4 regions of the Phycicoccus sp. M110.8 genome follow, and region 4 is predicted to be linked to each of the others. Evidence: predicted binding sites of a transcription regulator. Region 4 holds the regulator's gene; each other region holds the start of a gene.
The links. Region 4 encodes LexA, which represses DNA repair genes until DNA is damaged. Its sites were predicted from a motif close to TCGAACANNTGTTCGA; they were not measured.
Positions count from the first base shown of each region.

Region 1: the regulator LexA is predicted to act here: its motif matches at 3,233-3,248, upstream of ruvC (crossover junction endodeoxyribonuclease RuvC).
Region 2: the regulator LexA is predicted to act here: its motif matches at 1,859-1,874, upstream of recA (recombinase RecA).
Region 3: the regulator LexA is predicted to act here: its motif matches at 2,314-2,329, upstream of RKE38_RS15880 (YbaK/EbsC family protein).

Region 1 is NZ_JAWDIC010000004.1:427,445-432,331, reverse strand. Features, by position in the region: gene secD (protein translocase subunit SecD) at 1-452, opposite strand, end outside; gene yajC (preprotein translocase subunit YajC) at 466-801, opposite strand; gene ruvB (Holliday junction branch migration DNA helicase RuvB) at 958-2,034, opposite strand; gene ruvA (Holliday junction branch migration protein RuvA) at 2,064-2,684, opposite strand; gene ruvC (crossover junction endodeoxyribonuclease RuvC) at 2,681-3,217, opposite strand; gene RKE38_RS17480 (YebC/PmpR family DNA-binding transcriptional regulator) at 3,344-4,105, opposite strand; gene pdxT (pyridoxal 5'-phosphate synthase glutaminase subunit PdxT) at 4,102-4,710, opposite strand; gene RKE38_RS17470 (GNAT family N-acetyltransferase) at 4,749-4,887, shown strand, end outside.
Region 2 is NZ_JAWDIC010000001.1:192,761-197,647, reverse strand. Features, by position in the region: gene RKE38_RS00975 (ABC transporter ATP-binding protein) at 1-959, opposite strand, end outside; gene RKE38_RS00970 (DUF1876 domain-containing protein) at 993-1,262, opposite strand; gene RKE38_RS00965 (hypothetical protein) at 1,414-1,776, shown strand; gene recA (recombinase RecA) at 2,070-3,140, shown strand; gene RKE38_RS00955 (regulatory protein RecX) at 3,172-3,972, shown strand; gene miaB (tRNA (N6-isopentenyl adenosine(37)-C2)-methylthiotransferase MiaB) at 4,095-4,887, shown strand, end outside.
Region 3 is NZ_JAWDIC010000004.1:102,803-107,689, reverse strand. Features, by position in the region: gene RKE38_RS15895 (DNA polymerase III subunit alpha) at 1-1,362, opposite strand, end outside; gene RKE38_RS15890 (SAV_6107 family HEPN domain-containing protein) at 1,359-1,817, opposite strand; gene RKE38_RS15885 (DUF6504 family protein) at 1,830-2,141, opposite strand; gene RKE38_RS15880 (YbaK/EbsC family protein) at 2,457-3,017, shown strand; gene RKE38_RS15875 (VOC family protein) at 3,144-3,533, opposite strand; gene RKE38_RS15870 (HAD-IIA family hydrolase) at 3,651-4,463, shown strand; gene RKE38_RS15865 (helix-turn-helix domain-containing protein) at 4,473-4,811, opposite strand.
Region 4 is NZ_JAWDIC010000002.1:117,150-122,036, reverse strand. Features, by position in the region: gene RKE38_RS12060 (NAD-dependent protein deacetylase) at 1-579, shown strand, start outside; gene RKE38_RS12055 (class I SAM-dependent methyltransferase) at 636-1,280, opposite strand; gene RKE38_RS12050 (N-acetyltransferase family protein) at 1,299-1,817, shown strand; gene RKE38_RS12045 (DUF4259 domain-containing protein) at 1,900-2,319, shown strand; gene lexA (transcriptional repressor LexA) at 2,415-3,140, opposite strand; gene RKE38_RS12035 (LysM peptidoglycan-binding domain-containing protein) at 3,423-3,821, shown strand; gene fdh (formate dehydrogenase) at 4,034-4,887, shown strand, end outside.

The sequences.
Region 1 (4,887 bases), on a different contig from region 4:
GGCGAGCCCGTCGCCGTGCCGGTGCCGGTGGCGGTGCCCGTGGGGGCCGGCTGGTTCGTTCCCGGGCCGGAGACCAGCACGCCGCGGAACTGCATCTGCGAGGAGCGGCGGATCGCGTCCTCGTCCTGTCGCGAGGGCTCACCCGGCATCGACACGACGATGTCGTTGCCGCGCGTGGTCACCTCGGCGCCGGAGACACCGTTGGAGTCGATGCGCTGGACGATGATGCCGCGGGCCTGCTCGAGCTGCTGGCTCGACACCTTCTGGTTGCCGACCAGCTTGGGCTGCAGCACCATCTCGGTGCCGCCCTCGAGGTCCAGGCCCAGCTTGGGGGTCCAACTGCCGGTGCCCCAGGTGTTGGCGCTGAACAGCAGCGCGCCGAGGCCCACCGCGATCGCGGCCAGCCAGGCCAGGACCTTCAGCGGCTTGCGGGTGTACGGGTTGAGTGCCACGGGCTGGTTACCCCTAGTCGGTGGTGCTGGGCGCGTCGGTGGACGAGGTGCCCTCGGTGGACGGGGTGCCGTCCGTGGAGGGCGCGGTCGTCCTGGTGCCGATCGCACGCCGGTCGAAGCGGACGGTGACCCCCGGGCTGACCTCGAGGGTGACGACGGTGTCGTCGAGGGAGGTGATGCGGCCGAAGAGGCCGGACGTCGTGCACACCTCGTCGCCCACGGACAGCCCGGCCTGCAGGTTCTGCGTCTCCCGCTGGCGGCGCCGCTGGCTGAACACCATGAAGGCGATCAGCGCGACCGGCAGGAGGAAGATGAGCAGGCTGGACGCGGACGAGCCGCCGTTCGACATGGGAAAGGTCCTTCGGGCAGGGTGCTTGGACGCGCCGGGCTGGGCGACCGCCCGAGTGTAGGTGACACCGGGCATACCGACCAACGTGGCCCGCGGGGGTCGCGTTCCAATCGTGACCTACGCGAAGGCTGCCCACCAGGGGCACCCGAGGCACGCTCAGGCGCCGAAACGGCCCTCGCCGTCGAGCGGCAGCGGCACCTGGACGTCGGCGCCGGCCGGGGGCGTGAGGCCCAGGTGCGCCCAGGCCAGCGCGGTCGCGGCCCGGCCCCGGGGCGTACGCGTCACGAGCCCCTCGCGCACGAGGAACGGTTCGGCGACGGTCTCGACGGTGTCCGCCTCCTCCCCCACGGCCACGGCCAGGGTGGACAGGCCCACGGGTCCGCCGGCGAAGCGGCGGCACAGCGCGTCGAGCACGGCGCGGTCGAGCCGGTCGAGCCCGCGGTCGTCGACGTCGAAGAGGGCCAGTGCCGCGTGGGCGGCCTCCTCGTCGACCACGTCGCGGCCGTGCACCTGCGCCCAGTCCCGCACGCGCCGGAGCAGCCGGTTGGCGATGCGGGGTGTGCCGCGGGACCGCCGGGAGATCTCGAGGATGCCGGCCTCGTCGGCGCTCACGTCGAGCAGGCGCGCCGAGCGGTGCAGGATCGTCACGAGGTCGTCGGTCGCGTAGAAGTCGAGGTGGCCGGTGAACCCGAACCGGTCGCGCAGGGGCGCCGGCAGCAGGCCCGCCCGCGTCGTCGCGCCGACGACGGTGAAGGGCGGCAGCTCGAGCGGGATGGCGGTGGCTCCGGGGCCCTTGCCGACCACGACGTCCACCCGGAAGTCCTCCATCGCGAGATAGAGCATCTCCTCGGCGGAGCGGGACATGCGGTGGATCTCGTCGAGGAAGAGCACCTCGCCCTCGGACAGCGACGAGAGCACGGAGGCGAGGTCACCCGCGTGCTGGATCGCTGGACCGCTGGTGATGCGGATCGGACGCTCGAGCTCGGTGCCGATGAGCATCGCCAGGGTGGTCTTGCCGAGCCCGGGTGGCCCGGAGAGCAGGACGTGGTCGGGGGCGCTCCCCCGGCGTCGCGCCGCCTCGAGCACGAGGGAGAGCTGGTCGCGGACCCGGGTCTGGCCCGAGAACTCGCTGAGGCGCCGGGGACGCAGGGCGTTCTCGACGGTGCGCTCGTCGGCGTCGCTGCCCGGGTCGACGACGCGGGCGGTCGCGTCGACCGACCTGTCCTCGTACATCTCGGAGGAGAAGCCGTCGGCCACGGTGCTCACCGGCCCAGCTCGCGCAGGGCGGCACGGAGCATCGCCGAGACGTCGGGGTTCGCGCCGGCAGCGGCAGCACCGTCGGCGCCGTCCGCGACCCGGGCGACGGCGTCCTCGGCCTGCCTGGCGGTCCAGCCCAGCCCGGTCAGGGCCTCGGTCACCTGCTCGCGCCAGGGGGCCACCGCCCGGGCCACGGGCCCGCTGGTCGCGGCGGCGGTCGCCGTCGGCAGCCCGATCTTGTCGCGCAGCTCCAGGACCATCCGCTCGGCGCCCTTCTTGCCGATGCCGGGCACCTTGGTCAGGGCGGCGACGTCACCGCCACCGATGGCGGCCCGCAGCCGGTCGGGGGGCATGACGGAGAGCATGGCAAGCGCCAGTCGCGGGCCGACGCCGGACACGGTCTGGACCTGCTCGAAGACGTCGCGCTCGTCGTCGGTCGCGAAGCCGTAGAGCGTGAGGCTGTCCTCGCGCACGACCAGGGTGGTGGCCAGCGTGGCCTCCTGGCCCCGGTGGACGGACGCGGCGGTGGCGGGCGCGGTGTGCAGCAGCATGCCCACGCCGCCGACCTCGACGACGACGCGGTCGAGCCCGGCGTGCAGGACCGGCCCGCGGACGGAGGCGATCACGAGGACACCGCCTTGAGGCGGGCGCGCTCGGACGCCGCGGCGAGGGCGAGCCGGCGGTCACCGGCGCCGCGCCAGTGGTGGCAGATCGCCAGGGCGAGGGCGTCGGCGGCGTCGGCCGGCTTGGGGGCGACCTCGAGGGCGAGGATGCGGGTGACCATCGTGGTGACCTGTGCCTTGTCGGCGCGGCCCTGGCCGGTGACGGCGGCCTTGACCTCGCTGGGGGTGTGGGTGACGAGCGGCAGGCCTCGGCGTGCCGCCGCCAGGAGGACCAGGCCGGATGCCTGGGCGGTGGTCATGACGGTCGGGACGTGGTCGGCGGCGAAGACGCGCTCGAGCGCGATGGCGTCCGGCTCGAACCGGTCGAGCCAGGCGTCGAGCTGGTCCTGCAGGTAGACGAGCCGCTCCCCGGTGTCGCTGCCGCCGGGCGTGCGCACGACGCCCACGGCCACCATCGACAGGCGCCCGCCGCGGCTCCCGTCGACGACGCCGAGGCCGCACCGGGTGAGCCCCGGGTCGACACCGAGCACGCGCACGTCAGTCCCTTCCGTCCGAACAGGTGTTCGGTCGAACGCTACACACGACGGCGCCCGCTCCCCCGCAGTGACACGCGAGGGGCGGGCGCCGGTGTCCGCCTGGTCGGCCGCACGGGCCGGGGCGTCCTAGTCCTCGTCCTCGAGCTGGGCCAGGACGTCGTCCGGGATGTCGCCGTTGGCGAAGACGTCCTGCACGTCGTCGGAGTCCTCCAGGGCCTCGATGACGCGGATCATCCTGCGGGCGCCCTCGAGGTCGAGCGGCACCTGGAGGTTCGGGACCCACGAGGCCTCGGCCGAGTCGTACTCCACGCCGGCGTCCTGCAGGGCGGTCCGCACGGCGACGACGTCCGTCGCCTCGCTGACGATCTCCCAGGTGTCGCCGTTGTCGTTGACCTCGTCGGCCCCGGCGTCGAGGACGATCTCGAGGATGTCGTCCTCGCCCTGGCCCTCGGTCTTCGGGACGATGACGACGCCCTTGCGGTCGAAGACGTAGGCGACCGAGCCCGGGTCGGCGAGCTGGCCGCCGTTGCGGGTCAGCGCGGTGCGGACCTCGGCGGCCGCGCGGTTGCGGTTGTCGGTGAGGCACTCGATGAGGACGGCCACGCCACCGGGCGCGTAGCCCTCGTACGTGATGTTCTCCCAGTCGGCACCGCCGGCGGTCGCGCCGCTGCCGCGCTTGACGGCGTTGTCGATGTTGTTGTTCGGGACCGAGGACTTCTTCGCCTTCTGGATGGCGTCGTACAGCGTCGGGTTGCCCGCGGGGTCACCGCCGCCCTGGCGCGCCGCGACCTCGATGTTCTTGATGAGCTTGGCGAAGAGCTTGCCGCGCTTGGCGTCGATGGCAGCCTTCTTGTGCTTCGTGGTGGCCCATTTGCTGTGGCCGCTCATGCGTTGCCTCTCACGATCTCGACGAACAACTGGTGGAACCGGTGGTCACCGGTCACTTCCGGGTGGAAGGAGGTGGCCAGCAGGGCCCCCTGACGAACGGCGACGATCCTACCTGCGGCGGGACCCTCCTCGACGTGGGCCAGCACGTCCACCGCGTCGCCGACCTGCTCGACCCAGGGCGCCCGGATGAAGACCGCCCTCATGGGCGCGCCGCCGATGGCGTGGATGTGCAGGTCCTCCTCGAACGAGTCGACCTGGCGGCCGAACGCGTTGCGCCGCACCGTCATGTCGATGCCGCCGAGGGTCTGCTGGTCGGGGCGGGCGTCGGCGATGCGGTCGGCGAGCATGATCATCCCCGCGCACGAGCCGTATGCCGGCATACCCTCCGCGATCCGTGCGCGCAGCGGCTGGTGGAGGTCGAACGCGCGGACGAGCTTGTCCATGGTCGTGGACTCGCCGCCGGGCAGCACCAGCCCGTCCACCGCCTCGAGCTCGACCGTGCGCCGGACGGGGACGGCACGGGCGCCGGCGTCCTCGAGGGCGCGCAGGTGCTCGCGGACGTCGCCCTGGACGGCCAGGACACCGATCGTGGGCTGCGTGGTCACGGCGGGAATGCTACGACCGCCCTCCTAGGCTGGACCCCGTGCCCCTCCCCGACGTGCCGCAGCCCGGCGCCGTGCGCATCCGCGAGCGCACCCCCGACGACCTCCCCGCCCTCGCCCGCGCCCTCGCGGCGCAGCAGCCGCACACGGGGTACCCGCAGCGATGGCCGCTGCCCTGGC
Region 2 (4,887 bases), on a different contig from region 4:
CTGAGGGCCGTGCCGGTCAGGTGCAGGAAGACCGCCTCGAGGTCGGGCTCGACCACCTCGACCGAGCGCACCGCTGCCCCCGCACTGGTGGCGGCGGCCAGCACGCAGGGCAGTCGCAGGCGCCCCTCGGTCGCCAGCAGCTCGACCGAGGAGTCGGAGACGTCGACGCTGTCGATCCCCTCCATCGACCGGCACGTCTCCGCGAACGTGGCCAGGGAACCACTGGCGGACAACAGGATCCGGTCGCGTTCGCCCACCCGGGCAACGAGCTCGCGGCGCGTGCCCTCGGCGACGAGGCGTCCACGGTCGATGATGGCGACCCGGTCGCAGAGGCGCTCCGCCTCCTCCATGTAGTGCGTCGTGTAGAGCACGGCGAGGCCGGAGGAGCCGAGCGCGCGGATGCTCTCCATGATCGCGTGGCGGCTCTGCGGGTCCACCCCGACGGTGGGCTCGTCGAGGACGAGCAGCTCGGGCCGGTGCAGCAGGCTCGCGCCGATGTTGAGCCGGCGCCGCATACCGCCGCTGTAGGACTCGACCCGGTCGTCGCCCCGGTCGCGCAGGTCCACCAGGTCGAGCACCTCGTCCACGCGGGCGCGCAGCGTCGACCCCGAGAGCCGGTAGAGCCGGCCGAAGAAGGCGAGGTTCTCCCGGGCGGTGAGGTCCGGGTAGAGCGAGACGTCCTGCGGGACGTAGCCGATGCGGGCCTTGGCGCGGGTCGCGCCGGCGCTGACCGGGATGCCCGTCACCTCCACCGACCCCGCGTCGGGGGTGAGCAGCCCGCACACGAGCCGGATCGTCGTGGTCTTGCCGGCCCCGTTGGGGCCGAGGAGCCCGTAGGCCTCGCCGGGCGCGATGTGGAACGAGACGTCGTCCACTGCCACCCGGTCGCCGAAACTGCGCGTCAGGTGCTGGGCGACCAGGACGTGCTCGTGTGACGGGGTGCCGGCCGGGGCGCTCATGGCGGAGAAGGGGTCGGTGGGTCTGCTGCGGCGTCAGCGGCGCAGGGTCACCGGGTGGTGCAGCGAGGCGGCGATGTCGTCCGCCGTGCTCTGCAGGAGCTCGTGGGCCAGCTCGGAGAGCGCGCGCGACACGGCGAGCTCCTCGCCGATCTGGGGCACCTCGGGGTCCTTGGGGTTGCGGTCGGCCCACCCGACGCCGCGCAAGTGGGTGCCGCCGTGCGTGTGCAGCCGGACCTCCGCGCGGGTGCGTCCGTCGTGCTCGTCGAGGGAGATCGAGATCTCCCACGTGCCGTCGTGCGTCATGGCGTCCTCCTCGGTGCGGGCTCACGCCCACGCTCCACCGGGCGCCGGTCGCCCACCCGGGTCCGAAGTCCCTGTTCCGGGTCGGGGGCGGCTCCCAGCATGGAAGAGGTGCCGGGGTCCGGCGCCCGCCGAACCGGAGAGGAACGAGGACATGACCGCGGAGAAGGACGACCGCACGGCCAAGGACGAGACGGCGACCCGGGATCGGATCGACGCGCTGCAGGCGGAGATCGTCGGCCTGCGGATCGAGCTGGCGCGCACGCGGATCGAGCAGTGGGCCGGCCGGCTCGACGACCTCGAGCTGCAGTACCACCTCGGGCGCATGGAGGCCGACGAGCGGCTCGCGGCGGCGCTCGCCGACGTCCGGCACCGGATCGCGAAGGCGCGGGCTCGGGTGGAGAACCGGGGCGAGGCCGCGGAGGAGGCGGTCGAGGCCGTCACGTCCGGCGTCGAGCACGCGTTCGACGACTTGCGCCAGGCCATGGTCCGGGCGCGGGACGCCGTCACCCGCTGAGGAGGCGGCAGCAGGGACTGCGGCCGGCACGTCGGGTCCGTCGGGGGGCGACCGGCGTGTCGGCCGCGCACGTGCGCGACTTTCGAACACGTGTTCGGTAGGTTTCTCCACAGGTGGCGTCCCGCCAGACCGACCGTCCACAGGCCCGCACTCGGCCTCGCGACGGCTGTCGGTGCCGACACCTAGCGTCTGACCCGAACGCAGGAGAGTGCGAGGCCAACCAGAGCCCAGGCTGCAGCAGGGTCGACGGCAGGCGCGCCCGACACGAGACGAAAGAAGGAAGCGTGGCGAAGATGGCCGCACCGACCAACCCCTCAGCAGTGGGACTGGACCAGAAGGCAAGGTCCCTCGACACCGTCATGGGTCAGATCGAGAAGAACTTCGGCAAGGGCGCGGTCATGCGCCTCGGCGACGACGTCCGACCCCCCATCGAGGTCATCCCCACCGGGTCGATCTCCCTCGACGTCGCACTGGGCATCGGCGGGCTGCCGCGCGGCCGCGTCGTCGAGATCTACGGCCCGGAGTCCTCGGGCAAGACGACCGTCGCCCTGCACGCCGTGGCCAACGCCCAGCGCAACGGCGGCATCGCGGCGTTCATCGACGCCGAGCACGCCCTCGACCCCGAGTACGCCAAGAAGCTCGGCGTCGACACCGACGCCCTCCTCGTGTCCCAGCCCGACACCGGTGAGCAGGCGCTCGAGATCGCCGACATGCTGATCCGCTCCGGCGCCCTCGACATCATCGTCATCGACTCGGTGGCGGCGCTCGTGCCGCGCGCCGAGATCGAGGGCGAGATGGGTGACAGCCACGTCGGCCTCCAGGCGCGCCTGATGTCGCAGGCGCTGCGCAAGATCACCGGTGCGCTCAACACCACCGGCACGACCGCGATCTTCATCAACCAGCTCCGCGAGAAGATCGGCGTCATGTTCGGCTCGCCGGAGACGACGACCGGTGGCAAGGCGCTGAAGTTCTACGCCTCGGTCCGCCTCGACGTCCGCCGGATCGAGACCCTCAAGGACGGCAGCGAGCCGGTCGGCAACCGCACCCGCGTCAAGGTCGTCAAGAACAAGGTGTCCCCGCCGTTCAAGCAGGCCGAGTTCGACATCCTCTACGGGCAGGGCATCTCGCGTGAGGGCGGCCTCATCGACATGGGTGTCGAGCACGGGTTCGTCCGCAAGTCCGGCGCTTGGTACACCTACGACGGCGACCAGCTCGGGCAGGGCAAGGAGAACGCCCGCAACTTCCTCAAGGACAACCCCGACCTCGCCAACGAGATCGAGAAGAAGATCAAGGAGAAGCTGGGCGTCGGCCCGCAGGTCGACAAGCCGGCCGAGGTCGTCCCCGAGGTGCCGGTCGAGTTCTGACCGGACCTGACCGCTCCACCAGTCACCGATCATGACTGACAAGCGTGCCGCGGCCTGGGCTGCCCTCGAGGCAGCCCAGGCCGCGACGTCGTCCCACGGACCCTCGTGGTTCGGCGACGTCCCGCCCACGGCGTCCGAACCGGGTGCCCCTGCGGAACGAGGTGCGGACGCGGGCACGGGCGCCGCTGCGGAGCCGGGTGCGATCTGGGAGCCCGACGCGCCCCGGGAGCCCCGTACGGCGTCCAGGCCGAAGCGCCGAGAGCGGCCAGAGAGCCGAGAGCGCCGACCGCGGGCGTGGCAGCCCATCCCGGGCGACCCCGAGTCCGACCCCACGACTCGTGACGGCGAGCCGGATGCCGAGGACGTCGCACGGCAGATCGTCCTGCGCCAGCTGGCGATGGCGCCGCGCAGCCGCAAGCAGCTGGCCGACAAGCTGCGCCAGCGTGGCTGCGCCGACGACGTCGCCGAGCGTGTCCTCGACCGCATGACCGAGGTGGGCCTCATCGACGACGAGGCTTATGCCGGGATGCTGGTCCGCTCCCAGCAGGCCAGCCGGGGGCTCGCCAAACGCGCGCTGGCGCGCGAGCTGCGCACCAAGGGCGTCGACGACGAGACGGCGCAGGCCGCCCTCGAGGAGGTCCGCCCCGAGGACGAGCGCGAGCAGGCCGAGCGCCTGGTCGCCAAGAAGCTCCGGACCATGCACGGGCTCGACGCCACGGTGCAGACCCGCCGGCTCGCCGGCATGCTCGCCCGCAAGGGCTACCCGGGCGACCTGTCCATGCAGGTCATCCGCGAGGCCGTCCGCGGGGCCCCCGAGCACCAGCGCGACTGACCGTCGCCGGGCGCCGACCCGGCCCCGGACCGACCCCGGCGCCGGATCGAGCCCGGCATCGCAGTGTGCCGGCGCCGACCCGGCATACGCAGCGGTGGGGAGCACGTACCCTTGTCGGTGCGATGACGACCACAGTTGCCACCCCCACCGCCGGAGCGAAGACCTACGACGTGCGCACCCACGGGTGCCAGATGAACGTCCACGACTCCGAGCGGCTCGCCGGCCTGCTCGAGACCGCCGGCTACGTCGACGTCAACAGCCTCCCCGCGGGGGAGCGGCCCGAGGCCGCCGACGTCGTCGTCTTCAACACCTGCGCTGTCCGCGAGAACGCCGACAACAAGCTCTACGGCAACCTCGGCCAGCTGCGTCCCGCCAAGACCCGCAACCCCGACATGCAGATCGCGGTCGGTGGCTGCATGGCCCAGAAGGACCGCTCGACCATCGTGCAGCGGGCCCCGTGGGTCGACGTCGTCTTCGGCACCCACAACATCGGCAGCCTCCCGGCCCTGCTCGACCGCGCCCGCCACAACAAGCGCGCCGAGGTCGAGATCCTCGAGAGCCTCGAGGTCTTCCCCTCGACCCTGCCCACGCGCCGCGACTCCGCCTACGCCGGCTGGGTGTCGATCTCGGTGGGGTGCAACAACACCTGCACGTTCTGCATCGTCCCCAGCCTGCGCGGCAAGGAGGCCGACCGCCGCCCCGGCGACGTGCTCGCCGAGGTGCAGGCGCTCGTCGACCAAGGCGTCGTCGAGGTCACCCTGCTCGGGCAGAACGTCAACACCTACGGCGTCGAGTTCGGCGACCGGCTCGCGTTCGGCAAGCTGCTGCGGGCCTGCGGCGAGATCGACGGCCTGGAGCGGGTGCGCTTCACCAGCCCGCACCCGGCGGCCTTCACCGACGACGTCATCGCCGCGA
Region 3 (4,887 bases), on a different contig from region 4:
CAGGTAGTTGACCAGCGACCCCGCACCCGACCCGCGCGCGGCGACCCGGACCCCCATCTCCCGGATCAGGTCGACCACCTCGGCGACCGTGAGGAAGTACGAGGCGTACCCGAGCTCGGCGATGACCTTGAGCTCGTCGACGAGCCGGGTCTCGACGGCGGACAGCTCGCGCTCGCCCAGCCCGGGGTACCGCCAGGCGAGCTTGTCGCGGCAGCGCTGCTCGAGCCGCACCTGCGGGCTCTCCCCCGCCTCGATGCCCAGGACCTCTGGTTCGGGCAGGTGGACCGACCCGATGCCCAGGTCGTGCCGGGCGCTCTGGGCGCAGGCCAGCCCCAGGGCGAGGGTGCGCTCGAGCAGCGCGTCGGCCCGGGTGCGGTCGCCGCCGGTGACCGCGAGCGCCACCTCGCGCATGGTGTCGGTGCTCGCGAGGTGGGCGGCGTCGGTGACCCGGTCGAGGTGCCGGGTGTCGAGGGCGACGAGCCGGCGGGCGGCGTCGAGGACGTCGACGACCGCGGACTCGGCCGGGTCGACGTGGCGGACCGCCGCGGTGAGCACCGCGGGCAGCCCCGCCTCGTCGGCGAGCCCGAGCATCCGCGCGGCGTGGACGCGCGAGGCCGGGGTGCCGGACGGGCCGCCGTGGCAGACCACCTCGACCACGAGCGCACCGGGCGGCAGCCGGTGCTGCCACCGGGCGAGCAGCGCCCGGGCCCGGTCGGGCCGCCCGGCGAGGACCGCCCGCCCCACGTCGGAGTCGGGGCCGAGCAGGACGACGAGCGGGCTGGGGTGGCCGTCGGGGGCCGTGCAGCGCGCGGCGACGGTGTCGAGCGAGGTCACCGGGGTCCCCCGCTCCCCGCGCAGGTGGGTGTCGGTGACGAGCCGGCACAGCGCGGCATACCCGACACCCCCGGGCAGCCCCGTCGCCCGGCCGCGGGCGAGCACGGTGACGCGCGGGTGGCGCGGGTCGACCACCGCACCGCCGCGCACCGGGGTGCGGGGCCGGGCCGACGGTGGCAGGTATGCCGGGTGCCCGCCCTCGCGAGCGGCATCGGCGAGCACCCGGTCGGCGAGCGTCCGGTCGACGGGTCGGCGTCCGCCCCCGGCCGGGTCGTCGGGACCGCCCCGGGACGCGCCGGGCCGGTCCGGCTCGGGGCCGACTGCGAGGTCGACCCCGAGCACCGGGGAGATGCCGGCGGCGGTGGCCGCCCGGACGAACCGGACCGCGCCGTAGAGCCCGTCGCGGTCGGTGAGCGCGAGCACCGGCTGGCGGTGCTGGGCAGCCCGCTCGACGATCGCCTCGGGCGTGGCGGTGCCGTAGCGCATCGAGAACCCCGAGGCGACGTGGAGGTGGACGAAGTCGGTCACGGCGACCCCCCTCCCCGCACCGGCGCCCCGGATGCCGCGGACGCCGCGACGGTGGGCACGAGCACGTCGCGGTCGACGGAGGCGACCGGCAGGCCGAGGGCGCGGCACACCAGCTCGAGGAACGTCTCGGACTGGCGCAGCAGGTCGTCGGCCTCGCGGGCGGTGTGCGGGCCGGGCCGGGCCGCGACCAGCTCGAAGAAGCCGGCCCACTCGGCGAGCTCGGGCGCGACCGACGGCACCAGCTCCCAGAGGCTGCGCGGACCGGCGGGGCCACCGGGACGGGTGCGGGCGGCGACCACGGCGGCGGCAGCACGCAGGGCCGCGAGCTGGGCCTGGCGGTGGCGCTGGACGATGTCGCGGGTGTGGCAGGCCTCGAGCAGGGAGTGCCGGGAGCGGTCGAGCAGGTCGAGGGCGCTCGCCGCAGCACTCGGGACCGGGGTGGGGGTGGGAGTCATCGTCAGCCGTCCTCAGTCCGCGACCCGCAGCAGGCGCCAGCCCGGGCCGGCCGGGTCGTCGCCGAGGTCGTAGACACCCACCCCGGCGGTGCGACCCGCGCTGGCCTCCACCCGCCACACCCGGCGCTCGCGGGCGTCGGTGAGCACGTCGGCGCCCTCCCGGGCGTCGCGCCACCACGGCCGGCGCTCCTGCCAGGAGTCCAGGACGGTGCGCACGACGTAGAGCCGGCCGCGCCACACGAACGCGTCCGGGTGCGTGGCCACCGCGGTGCCACCCCCGTCGGTGCTCTCGCGGACCTCGATCGGCTCTTCGTACCGGCGCACCACGGCATGGCTCCTTCGCTCGGGGCAGGATGGGATGAGGTGGGGCCCTGGCCCCGACCGGCGGGGTCGAGGCGCCGGCCACGGGGCCAGGGCCGGCCGTGGCCCGGTGGCGACGAGCGGCTCGGGCACCAGGGCCGGGAACCGCGGGTCGCCGGTCGTCCGGACCCGGCATTCGAACATCTGTTCGATAACCAGAACGGTACACCCGGCCTCGGACAGGCCGTCAAGGCGAACCTCGGAACCCGTCCCGGTCCCACCGTGAGACGGGCGTCGGCAAGGCTGGTGGCCTCCTCCCCCCAGCCCTACTCTTCGAGCATGCCGCCCGACGCGCCCCCGCCCCCGGCGCCCAGCCCGACCGCCGGCCGCCCCTCCGGCCCGGCCCCGGACCTGAGCGGCCACCCCGGCGTGCAGCGCGTCCTGGCGGCGCTCGCGGTGCACCACGTGGTCCCCGAGGTCGTCACGCTCCCGGACGCCGTCCGCACCGCGGCCGCCGCCGCGAGCGCCCTCGGGATCACCCCGGCGGAGATCGCCAACTCGCTGGTGTTCCGGGCGACCTGCGCCTCGGGCGGGACCTCCGCCGTCCTCGTCCTGACGTCGGGCGCTCACCGGGTCGACCTGGTGAAGGTGGCCGACCTCGTCGACGACGTCGCGCACCTCGAGCGGGCCGACGCCGACTTCGTCCGCGAGAGCACGGGCTTCGCGATCGGCGGCGTCGCCCCCGTGGGCCACCTCCAGCCCGTCCCGACGTACGTCGACGTCTCGCTGAGCCGGTACCGGTACGTCTGGGCCGCAGCCGGCCACAGCCACACCGTCTTCCGCACCACCTACGAGGAGCTGCTCCGGGTCACCGCCGGGCGCGCCATCGAGGTCGCCTGACCCCACCGCCCCGCCGGCCGCACGGCATACGCGGTCCCCGAGGGGTCTTTGATGGCTTTGCACCCTCTGAGGAGCGCAAACCCTTCAAAGACCCTGCGCGCAGCGGTCAGACCTCGAGCACAGCGGTCAGGCCGGGGGCGGACCCTCGTGCACGCAGAGCACGTTGCCGTCCGGGTCGCGGAACCACGCGGCCCGCTCCGCACCGGTCGTCGCGATGTGGTCCACCGTGGTGAGGCCGGGCAGGTCGTAGTCGTCGAACACGACCCCGCGCGCCTCGAGGTCGCGCACCTCCGCGGCGACGTCGGGCACCTCCCAGCTGAGCGCGGTGCTCGGGTTCTGCGTCCCCGCCTCACGCGGCAGCAGCATGAGCACCATGCCGCCCGCGAGCCCGTACAGCAGGCTACCCTCGTCGTTCGCCCCCTGGAACGGCAGGCCGAGACGGTCGTAGAACTCCCGGGCGCGACCGGTGTCCGTGACGGGCAGCATCGTCGCGATCGAGCTCGTGGCGAGGGACATGAGCAGACCTCCTCGTGCGGCTGCGGCCCCGGCGGTCGCAGGCCACCTCCAGCATGCGCCGCGCCCGACCCGTGGCGCTCCGCCACAAGGGTGAGACGGGCTGGGCACAATGAGCCCATGACCTCACCCCGGCCGGTCGAGTGCTGGCTCACCGACATGGACGGCGTCCTCGTGCACGAGGAGAACGCCATCCCCGGAGCCGCCGAGTTCGTCCAGGCGCTCGTCGACAGCGGCCGGCGCTTCCTGGTGCTGACCAACAACTCGATCTACACCCCGCGGGACCTGCGCGCCCGGCTGCGGGCCAGCGGGATCGACGTGCCCGAGAAGGCCATCTGGACCTCCGCGCTCGCGACCGCCCAGTTCCTGGACGACCAGCGACCGCACGGGAGCGCGTTCGTCGTGGGCGAGGCCGGGCTCACCACCGCGCTGTACGAGGTCGGCTACACGATGACCGAGCGCGACCCGGACTACGTCGTGCTCGGCGAGACCCGCACCTACTCCTTCGAGGCCATCACCAAGGCGATCCGGCTGGTCGAGGGCGGCGCGCGGTTCATCGCGACGAACCCGGACGTCAGCGGTCCCAGCCAGCAGGGCACCCTGCCCGCGACCGGGTCGGTGGCGGCCCTCATCAGCGCCGCGACCGGTCGCCAGCCCTACTACATCGGCAAGCCGAACCCGCTCATGATGCGCAGCGCCCTCAACCGCATCGACGCGCACAGCGAGTCGACCGTCATGGTGGGCGACCGGATGGACACCGACGTCATCAGTGGCCTCGAGGCCGGCCTGCGGACGGTCCTGGTGCTCACCGGGTCGACCTCCCCCGACCAGGTCGACACCTTCCCCTACCAGCCGACCCGGGTGGTCGACTCGATCGCCGACCTCGTCCCGCTCGTGGGCGAGCTGCGCCCCCTCACCGGCCCCGCCGCCTAGCCCCGCCGCCTAGCGTCGCGGGCGGTCCCTCTCGGGGTCGGCCGCGAGCACGCTGTCGAGCAGCCCCGGGAACGCCTCGTCCAGCTCGGCCCGGCGCAGCGACACCAGCCGCTGCCTGCCGTGCGGCTCGTTGCGCACCACGCCGGCCTCGCGCAGCACCTTCATGAGGTGGGACTTGGTCGACTTCGGCAGGGCCGGGTCGGTCGCGCCGCACTGCGCCATCTCCAGCGGCCCGTCGGCGAGGTCGCGGACGATCCGCAGGCGCGAGGGGTCGCTGAGGGCGAACAGGACGTCGGTCAGCGCCACGTCCCGAAGGTCGGGATGGGGCAGCTCGGTGCTCCCTGGCATGGTTCGATCCTATTCGAACCATGCGCGGGGGCGACGGCGGTCGCCACGACGGGCGTGACGACGGGGAGGGAACGGG
Region 4 (4,887 bases):
GCGGTCGCCCGGCTGCAGGCGACCGGTCGGATCGGCTCGGTCATCACGCAGAACGTCGACGGCCTGCACCAGCACGCCGGCGCCACCGACGTCGTCGAGCTGCACGGCTCGCTGGCCAAGGTCGTCTGCCTCACCTGCGGCGACCGCTCCAGCCGCTGGGACCTCGACGAGCGGATGCGCGAGGCCAACCCCTCGTTCACGGTGACGTCCGACGAGATCCGACCCGACGGCGACATCGCGCTCAACGCCCTCGACGTCGAGGCGTTCGTCGTCCCGCTCTGCCTGGTGTGCGGCCGCGACACTCTCAAGCCGGACGTCGTCTTCTTCGGCGAGTCGGTGCCCAAACCGTTGGTGGAGAAGTGCTTTCGCCTGACCGAGTCAGCCAGTGCGCTGCTCGTGCTCGGCTCGAGCCTGAAGGTGATGAGCGGCTACCGGTTCGTCCGCCGCGCGCACGCGCTGGGCATCCCGGTCGCGATCATCACCCGCGGCCGGACACGGGGTGACGGCGAGGCGAGCATCCAGCTCGACGCCCCCCTGGGCCCGACCCTGACGCGCCTCGTGGCCCGGCTCGGCGCCTGACACGGCGTCTGCCTGACGCGGCGTCTGCCTGGCGCGGCGCCCGCCTGGCGCGACACTCAGGACGTCGGGCGCCGGGCCACCAGCACGACGTCGATCGCGTCGCCGGCGTCGGTGTGCCGCACGATCTCCTCGCAGCGCTCGATGTCGAGCTCCGACGCGACCTCGCGCAGCCCCTCGACCGTCTGCAGCAGGGCGGGGTCCTGCGGTCCTCCGACGCCCTCGCTCAGGTTGCGCAGTGCGTGCCCCACGACGACGAGGGCGCCGCCGGGCGCCAGCCACGCCGTGGCCCGGGTGAGGACGTCCTCCGGCAGGTGCAGGTAGGCCACCAGCACGAGGTCGTACGCCGTGGATGCCGGCGGCTGCCACGACCGGACGTCCGCGACCACCCAGTCGACCCGCAGCCCGCGGGCGGCGGACTCCTTCTCGCCCTTGGCCAGGCCAACGGCCGAGAAGTCGACCGCGGTGACGCGCCACCGCTTGGCAGCCAGCCACACCGCGTGCCGCCCCTCGCCCGCCCCGAGGTCGAGGGCCCGTCCCGGCTCCCAGTCGCCGATGATGCGCTCCACCTCGGCGTTCGGCTCCGCGCTCCAGACGCGGCCGGTCGCGGCATACCGCTCGTCCCACATCCTCCGGCGCTCGCCGCCGCTGCCGCCCGGCGCGCTGCCCGACGGTCGGTGCTCGTGGCCGCGTTCCTCGCTCATCCCCCTAGCATCGCCGATATGTCCGCCCCCGCCACCGCACCCGGGCCTGTCACGGTCCGCGACGCCACGCCGTCCGACCTGCCAGCGATGGCCGCGATCTACGACGAGCAGGTGCGCACGTCGGTGGCGACGTTCGACACCCAGGAGCGCGGCGCGGCATACCTCGGCGAGAAGCTGGCCGCGACCGGCCCCGGCGACGTGGTCCTCGTCGCGTGCCTCGACGAGGAGGTGGTCGGCTACGCGTTCTCCGGGCCCTTCCGCCCGCGTCCCGCCTACGCGGGCACCAAGGAGGTGTCGGTCTACGTCGACGCCTCCGCCCGAGGGCGTGGCGTCGCCCGGAGCCTGTATGCCGCGCTGCTGGCCCGGCTGGACGCCGAGCCGTCCGTGCACACGCAGCTCGCGGTCATCGCCCAGCCGAACGAGGCCAGCGAGGCGCTCCACGTGGCGTTCGGCTTCGAGCGCGTGGGGGTCCTGCGGGAGGTGGGGAACAAGTTCGGCCGTTGGGTCGACACCGTCTGGTACCAACGGCTCGCCTGACCCAGGAGAGGGCTGGCGCAGACGGCTCGGTCTTGGCACTCTCGTGCCGAACAGGTTGGTGCGAGACGTGGGAGGCGAACCCATGGGTGCGACGGGTGCGGGACCGTTCGAGAACGACGACGCACTGGACTTCCTCGACGACCTCGAGGAGTCCGACCCCGAGGGGCGCAGGGAGCGGGTGGAGTCGGCGCTGGGCCGGGTCGTCCGCGCCCGCGACTACATCGAGGCGCCGGTGATGTCGGAGGCGATCGCCGCGGCCGTCATCGTGTCGGCCTGCGACGACCCCGAGTCGGTGGTGGGGGAGCGCAACGTCCCTCGCTGGGTCGACGAGGACCCGCTCGACATCGACGAGCGCCTCGAGGAGCTGGCCACCCAGGCGCTGCACCGGGCCCTGCGCTCGGACGACAACGAGCTGTGGGAGCTGTGGGCCGACGGCGACGGCGGCGAGAAGTTCACCGCCCGCCTCACGCACTACCTCGACGCGCTGGGCGACGAGAGCTGAGGGCGTCAGCCGAGTGCCACGTCACTGATCCGCACGGTGGTCGGTGACGCGGCACGCGGCGCACGGCTCGGGTCAGACGCGGCGCAGGCCCCGGGTCAGACGCGGCGCAGGACCGCTGTGACCTTGCCGAGGATCGTCGCGTGGTCGCCGTCGATCGGCTCGAACGCCGGGTTGTGGGGGAGCAGCCAGACCTTGCCGTCGCGGCGCTTGAACGTCTTGACCGTCGCCTCGTTGTCCAGCATTGCCGCGACGATGTCGCCGTTGTCGGCCGTGGGCTGCTGGCGGACGACCACCCAGTCGCCGTCGCAGATCGCCGCGTCGATCATCGAGTCCCCGACGACCTTGAGCAGGAACAGCGAGCCCTCGCCGACGATCTGCTTCGGCAGGGGGAAGACCTCCTCGACCGACTCCTCCGCGGTGATCGGCACGCCGGCGGCGATCCGGCCCAGCACCGGGACGTAGGAGGCCTCGGGGCGGGCGTCGCCCATGCCGGTCTCGTCGAACTCGGCGACCTCGTCCTGCGGGGCCGCGCCGCCGCGGTAGCCACGGCCGTCGGCGCCGGCGTCGGGGGAGACGACCTCGATGGCCCGGGGCCGGTTCGGGTCGCGGCGCAGGTAGCCCTTGCGCTCGAGGGTGGCCAGCTGGTGCGCGACCGAGCTCGGTGACGTCAGGCCGACGGCCTCGCCGATCTCGCGCAGGCTCGGCGGGTAGCCCCGTCGGTCGACCGAGTTGCGGATGACCTCCAGGACCTTGCGCTGGCGGACGGTCAGGCCGTCGCCGCGGTCGCGGTCGGGGAGTTCCTTGACGTTGTCGCCGCTCATGCCGCTCCTCGTTTCTGCAGGTCAGGTGCCGTGTGCCCGGCCGCGTGCGCCGGGTGCTCCGACGTCTCGGGGCCGTCTCGAAGCCGGCTCGGGCCGCTCCGGGACGGAGCGTTGTCAGTGCCCTCTGGTGTGCTCCTCGACGTGGGCACAGCGTATGGCGTTCGAACACAGTTTCCAAACATGTGTTCGACGCGTGTCTTGAAGCATTCGAACATGCGTGCTAGAACTGGCAACCTACGGCCTTCGGACACCTGTTCGAGGACCATGACGATGGAGGACCCGATGAGTGCAGCAGTCGCCTGGGACGTCACCGCCGCGCCGGTGCGCGAGCCGCGCCGACCCGCACGCCCGCACCTGGTCTCGGTGCCGTGCGGCGACGAGGTCCGCGTCCCAGCGCCAGCACCGCTGCGCCTGACCCGCGCCGGACGGCTCGCCATCACCCTGACCGTGCTGGTGGCGCTCGTCGCCATCGCCGTGGCCGCCTTCTCCGGTGGTGCGTCGGCCACGACCATCGACCACTCCACCACCGTGCGCTCGGGGCAGACCCTCTCGGAGGTCGCCGCGACGCAGCTTCCCGGTCTCCCGGTGGCCGACGCCGTCGCCCGCATCCAGGTCGCCAACGACCTCGCCTCCGACCAGGTCCACGCGGGTCAGATCCTGCTCATCCCCGCCGTCCGCTGAGGTCGGCCTCCGGGGGAGGGGACGCCCGCGCAGAGGGTTGGTAGCGGGCCAGTCGGGGCCGGACGCCGCTCCGCTGACCTGCGTCGACACGCACAGCTGTACCTGTGTCGACACCCTCTGATGGCCGGCTGCCGGGTCGTGACGACGCGTCCGCTTCGTCGGGAGTGCGCCGTCGCGGACCCGGAGATATGGTCGCCGCAAGGAGGCTGAACATGAGCTCGAGGAAGACCTTCCTGGATTGGCCTGTGCTCCGACAGGTCCGCAGTGGTGACCTGCTCGGCCGGGGCCCGGCCGTCACGTCCGCGCGCACCCGGTCCATGACCCCGCGCACGTCGACGGCGGACCGGGTCGTGCAGTCGGTCTGCCCCTACTGCGCCGTCGGCTGCGGCCAGAAGGTGTTCGTCAAGGACGAGAAGGTCGTGCAGATCGAGGGCGACCCGGACTCCCCGATCTCGCGCGGGCGGCTGTGCCCCAAGGGGTCGGCCAGCGAGCAGCTCGTCAACAGCCCCGCCCGCCAGACCCACGTGCTCTACCGGCGCCCGAACGGCACCGAGTGGGAGCGCATGGACCGCGACACCGCGATCGACATGATCGCCGACCGGTTCGTCGAGACCCGCCGCCGCACGTGGCAGGACGCCGACGAGCACGGCCGTCCGCTGCGCCGAACCATGGGCATCGCCTCGCTCGGGGGAGCCACCCTCGACAATGAGGAGAACTACCTGATCAAGAAGCTCTTCACCGCCGCGGGCGCGATCCAGATCGAGAACCAGGCCCGTATTTGACACTCCTCCACGGTCCCCAGTCTGGGGTCCTCGTTCGGTCGCGGTGGCGCGACGCAGTACCTGCAGGACCTGGCCAACGCCGACTGCATCGTCATCCAGGGCTCCAACATGGCCGAGTGCCATCCGGTGGGTTACCAGTGGGTGAGCGAGGCGCGCCTGCGCGGCGCCAAGGTCATCCACATCGACCCGCGGTTCACCCGCACGTCGGCGACCTCGGACAAGCACGTGCCGATCCGTGCCGGCAGCGACGTGGCCTTCCTCGGTGCCCTGATCAACCACATCCT